Linked DNA regions of Sphingosinicella sp. BN140058. The protein of the gene in region 1 interacts with the protein of each later gene in a pairwise test. Links are inferred from orthologs where the notes say so. Each region holds a gene or a part of one and is shown in the gene's direction. Other genes may lie near its edges.

Region 1 (3,712 bases):
TCCGGATCCTGGCGACGCCCGGCCTCAGCAGGCGCGGTCGCGACCAGGCACATGATGAGCGTCGCGAGCCCGGTACATCCTCTCTTCATGCCAGGCTCCAGTGACTAACCTGTTTAAGCCTCGAGGAACCATCCGGTTCCCATCTGGGAACGTAGATCGAGGTGATAACTGTCAGCAAGGCGAAAAGTTACGCCGCCCAGGTTTTCGCTACGGTTTCGCGCTGCATCGGAGATCTCCCTAAGGGAGAGAGCTGGCCCCGGTCCGCCCGGCCCCCAGGGCATCGGCAATCCGGCGAAGCTGACGCACGGCGAGCACAAGCGCAATCAGCCCAAGGGCGAGCAGTCCGGCGACGCTCAGAAGCGCGTAAGCGATGGCTTCGGGCCATCGTTCGTCGCTCCGACGTGCAGCCTGCGCGGCCTCGGCGATCGCCTCCGCATCCTGCACGGGTCCGAGAGCTGCCCGCGCGTCAGGTCTCTCCGCGTTCGCCCCCGACGCTCCTTCATCGCTGACCGAGGCCGCCGCAGTCTGTTCGACGGTTTCGGACCCCCTTCCAGCAGGCGGCACGCCGCCCCCGTCTCCTTGAGTAATCGCTGCGATCGATGCGAAGATCGACAGGGTGACCAATCCGGCCAGCGCCAGCATTACGGTTCGGAGCAGCCGCTCGAGGAAGCGCATGGACATTGCGGGTCCAATCGGCGGGGACTGGCGTTGTTCCGCCGCGGACACGATGTAGGGCATGGTCTGAACCTCGGAGGAACCATGCGTATCCTGCTTCCCGCACTGGCACTGCTTCTTGCCTCCTGCTCCACCGTCGCGGAAAATCGGATCAGCTCGGCTCTGACCGACGCCGGACTTTCCGAAAAGGTGTCGGAGTGCATCGCCGAGAGGATGGTCGACAGATTGTCATGGGACCAGCTTCGCAGCCTCGGGCGGCTCAGCGAGGAGCGCACCAAGACGAAGATGAACCTTGCCGAGTTCCTTCATCATTATCGCGGCGCGCTCGATCCCGAGGTCTATGCGGTGATGACGCGCGCCGGCGTCAGCTGTGCGCTGACTGCGTGATCCGCCGCCTCAGGATCGCGGGCGATGCGCGTCCGGCTGAGACATGGCGGATCGGAGGCCGCGGCAGCAATGCGGTAGGGCGGCTGCGTCCGCCCAGGGGTGCGTGCCCTTGGCTTCGCGCCGCCGCTGTGCTTTAGGGCCGCCAAACCCTTCCACCGATCAAGGAAGCTCCCCTCCCCATGAACATTCACGAATATCAGGCGAAGGAACTCCTCGCCAAGCACGGCATCCCCGTCCCGGCCGGCCACGCCGCTCTCTCGGTCGAAGAGGCCGTCGCCGGCGCCGGCAAGCTGCCCGGGCCGCTCTACGTGGTCAAGGCGCAGATCCATGCAGGCGGTCGCGGCAAGGGCAAGTTCCAGGAACTCGGCCAGGAGGCCAAGGGCGGCGTTCGTCTCGCCAAGAGCGTCGACGAAGTTCGCGCCAATGCCGAGGAAATGCTCGGCAAGACGTTGGTGACGATCCAGACCGGCGTCGAAGGCAAGCAGGTCAACCGCCTGTACGTCACCGACGGAGTCGACATCGCCAAGGAATATTACCTGGCTCTGCTCGTCGATCGCGCCACCGGCCGAGTCGCCATGGTTGTGTCGACCGAGGGCGGCATGGACATCGAACAGGTCGCGCATGACACGCCGGACCGTATCACCACGATCACGATCGATCCGGTTCAGGGCTTCCAGGCCCATCACGGGCGCGCGCTCGCTTTCGCCCTGAAGCTCGGCGGCGAGCTCAACAAGCAGGCCCAGGCGCTCGGCAGGAAGCTCTACGACGCCTTCATGGCGCTCGATTGCGCGATGCTCGAGATCAATCCCCTGGTCGAGAGCAAGGACGGTCAGCTGCTCGTGCTCGACGCCAAGATGAGCTTCGATTCGAACGCGATGTTCCGCCATCCCGATGTCGAGGCGCTGCGCGACGAAACCGAGGAGGACCCGGCCGAGGTCGAAGCGTCAAAATATGATCTCGCCTATATCAAGCTCGACGGCGATATCGGATGCATGGTCAACGGCGCCGGCCTTGCCATGGCGACGATGGACATCATCAAGCTCAACGGCGCCTTCCCGGCCAACTTCCTGGACGTCGGCGGCGGCGCTTCGAAGGAGAAGGTGACCGCGGCGTTCAAGATCATTCTCTCCGATCCTGCCGTGAAGGGCATTCTGGTCAACATCTTCGGCGGCATCATGCGCTGCGACATCATCGCCGACGGCATCGTTGCAGCCGCGCGGGAAGTCGATCTCAAGGTGCCGCTGGTGGTGCGACTCGAAGGCACCAACGTCGAGGAAGGCAAGCGCATTCTCGCCGACTCGGGCCTCGCCATCGTTCCTGCCAACGATCTCGGCGATGCGGCCCAGAAGATCGTCGCGGCGGTCAAGGACGTCGCTTGACGTTAACGTAAAGGGCAAGCTACGCAGCCCACATTCCGCCCCTCTCTCGGCGGCGAGCCATCGAGCGCATGCTCTGATGTGCTCTTGCGGAGAGAGGGGAAGTTTGTGGGGAGATTCGTGATGAAGCTGCTCGTGCCCGTGAAGCGGGTGATCGATTACAATGTGAAGCCGCGGGTGAAGGCGGACGGGAGCGGGGTCGATCTCGCCAACGTCAAGATGAGCATGAACCCGTTCGACGAGATTGCGGTCGAAGAGGCGATCCGGCTGAAGGAGAAGGGTGGGGCAACCGAGATCGTCGTGGTCTCGATCGGCCCGGCCAAGGCGCAGGAGACCTTGCGGACCGCTCTGGCGATGGGTGCGGATCGTGCGATCCTGGTCCAGACCGACGATGCCGTCGAGCCGCTCGCCGTCGCCAAGATCCTGGCCAAGGTCGCGGCCGAGGAGCAGCCGGGGCTGATCATCCTCGGCAAGCAGGCGATCGACGACGATTCGAACCAGACCGGCCAGATGCTCGCCGCCTTGCTCGGCTGGGCGCAGGGCACCTTCGCCTCCAAGGTCGAGCTGTCGGGCGAGAGCGTCGACGTCACGCGTGAGGTGGACGGCGGCCTCGAGACGCTGCGGCTGAAGCTGCCGGCGATCGTCACCACCGATCTGCGCCTCAACGAGCCGCGTTATGCGTCGCTGCCCAACATCATGAAGGCAAAGTCGAAGCCGCTCGCGACCAAGGCGCCGGCCGATTACGGCGTCGACACCGCGCCGCGGCTGACCACATTGTCGGTGCGCGAGCCGTCCAAGCGCGAAGCCGGCATCAAGGTCGCCTCGGTCGACGAACTGATCGACCGCCTCCGCACCGTGGGAGTCATCGGATGAAGAGTCTCGTTCTCGTCGAACACGAAGCCGGCGATCTCAAGGACGCCACTCTGGCGGCAGTCACCGCCGCCGCCAAGCTTGGCGAGGTCCATCTCCTCGTCGCCGGCGAGGGCGTCTCCGCCGTCGCCGAGGCGGCCGCGAAGATCGCCGGCGTCGGCAAGGTCCACGTCGCCGACGATGCCGCTTACGCGCATCAGCTGGCGGAGAATGTGGCGCCGCTCATCGCAGAGCTCATGGGCCACCATGACGCCTTCGTCGCGCCGGCGACGACCACCGGCAAGAATGTCGCGCCGCGGGTCGCCGCTCTGCTCGACGTGATGCAGGTCTCTGACGTGATCGAGGTGGTCGACGCCGACACCTTTGTGCGGCCGATTTACGCCGGTAATGCGATCGCGACGGTG
Region 2 (3,278 bases), 940 kb from region 1 along the record:
CCGGTCGAAGGCTTCGATGCGGCGATCAGCGGCACCAATGACTATGCCGACATTGCCGGCGCCGACGTCTGCATCGTCACCGCCGGCGTTGCCCGCAAGCCGGGCATGAGCCGCGACGACCTGCTCGGTATCAACCTCAAGGTGATGAAGGCGGTCGGCGAGGGCATCAAGGCGAATGCCCCCGACGCGTTCGTGATCTGCGTCACCAATCCGCTCGACGCGATGGTGTGGGCGCTGCGCGAATTTTCGGGCCTGCCGCACGAGCGCGTGGTCGGCATGGCCGGCGTGCTCGACTCGGCCCGCTTCCGCACGTTCCTCGCCGACGAATTCAAGGTTTCGGTTCAGGACGTCACCGCCTTCGTGCTCGGCGGCCATGGCGACACGATGGTGCCGGTGGTCGAATATTCGACCGTTGCCGGCATTCCGATCCCCGACCTCATCAAGATGGGCTGGTCGACGCAGGAGAAGATTGACGCGATCGTCCAGCGCACCCGCTCCGGCGGCGGCGAGATCGTCGGTCTGCTGAAGACCGGCTCGGCTTATTATGCGCCGGCGACTTCGGCGCTCGAGATGGCCGAAGCGTTCCTCCAGGACAAGAAAAGGGTGCTCCCAGCGGCCGCCAACCTCACCGGCCAATATGGCGTCGACGGCCTCTATGTCGGCGTGCCGGTGGTGATCGGTGCGGGCGGCGTCGAGCGGATCGTAGAGATCGAGCTCAAGGACGAGGCGAAGCAGAACTTCCAGGTGTCGGTCGACGCCGTCAAGGAGCTGCTCGAAGCCTGCAAGGGCATCGACGAGACGCTGCGTTGATCCTTTCTGCCCTCATGCCTGTCGCAGCCGGTCGGGGCTCCACGGAGTCACCCCGCCCGGCTGCTTCGGCATTGGGGACGGTCCCCGCGCCGGACGGCGCGATTTCTCTCAAGGCCGACTTCGTTGGAGCCGCACACTAATGTCCATTCTCGTCAACGCTGATACCAAGGTCATCACCCAGGGCTTCACCGGCAAGCAGGGGACCTTCCACACCGAACAGGCGATCGCCTACGGCACCAAGGTCGTCGGCGGCACCTCGCCCGGCAAGGGCGGCCAGACCCATCTCGGCCTGCCCGTCTTCGACACCGTGCTCGAAGCGCGCGAGAAGACCGGTGCCGACGCCAGCGTGATCTACGTGCCGCCCGCAGGCGCCGCCGACGCGATCCTGGAGGCGATCGACGCCGAAATCCCGCTGATCGTCTGCATCACCGAAGGCATTCCGGTGCTCGACATGGTCCGCGTCAAGCGCGCCCTCGACGGCTCAGCATCGCGGCTTATCGGCCCGAACTGCCCGGGCGTGCTGACGCCGGGAGAGTGCAAGATCGGCATCATGCCGGGCAACATCTTCAAGAAGGGCTCGGTCGGCGTCGTCAGCCGCTCCGGCACCCTCACCTACGAGGCGGTCTTCCAGACGTCGAACGCCGGCCTCGGCCAGACCACCGCAGTCGGAATCGGCGGCGATCCGGTCAACGGCACCAATTTCATCGACGTACTCGAGCTGTTCCTTGCCGACGAGGCGACCCAGTCGATCATCATGATCGGCGAGATCGGCGGCTCGGCCGAAGAGGAAGCGGCACAATTCCTCAAGGACGAGGCAAAGCGCGGCCGCTCCAAGCCGACCGTGGGCTTCATCGCCGGCCGCACCGCCCCTCCGGGACGCCGCATGGGTCATGCCGGCGCGATCGTTTCCGGCGGCAAGGGCGGCGCCGAGGACAAGATCGCGGCCATGGAAGAGGCTGGAATTCGCGTCTCGCCGAGCCCATCTGAGCTCGGAAAGACCCTCGTTGGGCTGCTTGGCGTCTAAAGAGGGATAGAGCGGGGCGCACGGGCGTTCCCCAAGAGACATTCTCAAGAAGGCGGTAATCGTGGATAATTTCGGCGGCGGCGAACGGGAACAAGGCCCCAGCTGGGCGCGCGACAATTGGCCGGTCACGGATCTCGATCCGGTCAATGCCGGGCTCGATCCAACCTTGATGACGATCGAGAAGGTCGCATCGAAGGCGAAAGCCGCCGCTGTCGCCGCCGGAAAATCCGATGCCGAGGTCGAGCAGGCGGCGCGCGACTCGATCCAGGCGATGACGCTCATCCGCACCTACCGGGTACGGGGCCACCTCGCCTCCGATCTCGATCCGCTGGGCCTCGCGCAGCGTGATCTTCCCGCCGATCTCACCCCGGAGTTCCACGGCTTCACCGGCGCCGCACTCGATCGCAAGGTCTTCGTCGGCGGCGTCCTGGGTCTCGAATGGGCCACGGTGCGCGAGCTGGTCGATGTCCTGCGCGCCAATTATTGCGGCAAGATCGGCTTGGAATACATGCACATCAACGATCTGGAGGAACGCCGCTTCCTTCAGGATCGGATGGAAGGCCGCGACGCCGAGATCCGCTTCACGCCGGAAGGCAAGCAGGCGATCCTCACCAAGGTGATCGAAGGCGAGCAGTGGGAACGCTTCCTCGCCAAGAAATATGTCGGCACCAAGCGTTTCGGCCTCGATGGCGGCGAATCGATGATCCCGGCGCTCGAGGCGGTGATCAAATATGGCGGCCAGCGCGGCGTCGAGGAGATCGTCGTCGGCATGGCCCATCGCGGCCGCCTCAACGTCCTCTCGAACGTGATGGGCAAACCTTATCGCGCCATCTTCAGCGAGTTTGCCGGCGGTGCGTCCAATCCGGCCGACGTCGGTGGATCGGGCGACGTCAAATATCATCTCGGCACCTCGTCCGACCGCGAGTTCGAGGGCGTGCGCGTCCACATGTCGCTGCTGCCCAACCCAAGCCACCTCGAAGCGGTCAATCCGGTCGTGCTCGGCAAGGCGCGCGCCCGCCAGGTGGCGCGCGGCGACAACGAGGGCACCAAGGTACTGCCGGTGCTGCTGCACGGCGATGCCGCCTTCGCCGGCCAGGGCATCGTCGCCGAGTGCCTCGCTTTCTCGGGCCTCCCCGGTTACGGTTCAGGCGGGACCATCCACTTCGTCATCAACAACCAGGTCGGCTTCACCACGTCGCCGCAATTCGCGCGTTCGTCGCCCTACCCGTCGGACGTCGCCAAGATGGTCCAAGCGCCGATCCTGCACGTCAATGGCGACGATCCGGAGGCGGTCACCTTCGCCTGCAAGCTGGCGATCGAATACCGCCAGGAGTTCAAGCGCGACATCGTCATCGACATGTGGTGCTATCGCCGGTTCGGCCACAATGAAGGCGACGAACCGAGCTTCACCCAGCCGCTCATGTATGCCGAGATCCGCAAGCAC

What was found.
Region 2: the proteins of sucC (region 1) and sucD interact in binary tests that used the Escherichia coli proteins (3 or more experiments, as listed by UniProt). The link is inferred for Sphingosinicella sp. BN140058 from one-to-one orthologs.

What each region holds. Positions count from the first base shown.
Region 1 is NZ_CP035501.1:2,402,446-2,406,157, forward strand. Bases 404-3,341 are described here. They hold sucC (ADP-forming succinate--CoA ligase subunit beta), read left to right. Parts: upstream 404-1,241; coding sequence 1,242-2,441; downstream 2,442-3,341. Other genes in these bases: ETR14_RS10865 (hypothetical protein), read right to left, coding at 404-681; ETR14_RS10870 (hypothetical protein), read left to right, coding at 760-1,062; ETR14_RS10880 (electron transfer flavoprotein subunit beta/FixA family protein), read left to right, coding at 2,562-3,311; ETR14_RS10885 (electron transfer flavoprotein subunit alpha/FixB family protein), read left to right, coding at 3,308-3,341. Outside these bases: ETR14_RS10860 (hypothetical protein), read right to left, coding at 1-53; more of ETR14_RS10865, read right to left, coding at 238-403; more of ETR14_RS10885, read left to right, coding at 3,342-3,712. UniProt on the Escherichia coli protein: Succinyl-CoA synthetase functions in the citric acid cycle (TCA), coupling the hydrolysis of succinyl-CoA to the synthesis of either ATP or GTP and thus represents the only step of substrate-level phosphorylation in the TCA.
Region 2 is NZ_CP035501.1:3,340,405-3,343,682, reverse strand. The notes cover bases 1-2,891. They hold sucD (succinate--CoA ligase subunit alpha), read left to right. Parts: upstream 1-949; coding sequence 950-1,834; downstream 1,835-2,891. Other genes in these bases: ETR14_RS14965 (2-oxoglutarate dehydrogenase E1 component), read left to right, coding at 1,896-2,891; mdh (malate dehydrogenase), read left to right, coding at 1-810. In the rest of the region: more of ETR14_RS14965, read left to right, coding at 2,892-3,278. UniProt on the Escherichia coli protein: Succinyl-CoA synthetase functions in the citric acid cycle (TCA), coupling the hydrolysis of succinyl-CoA to the synthesis of either ATP or GTP and thus represents the only step of substrate-level phosphorylation in the TCA.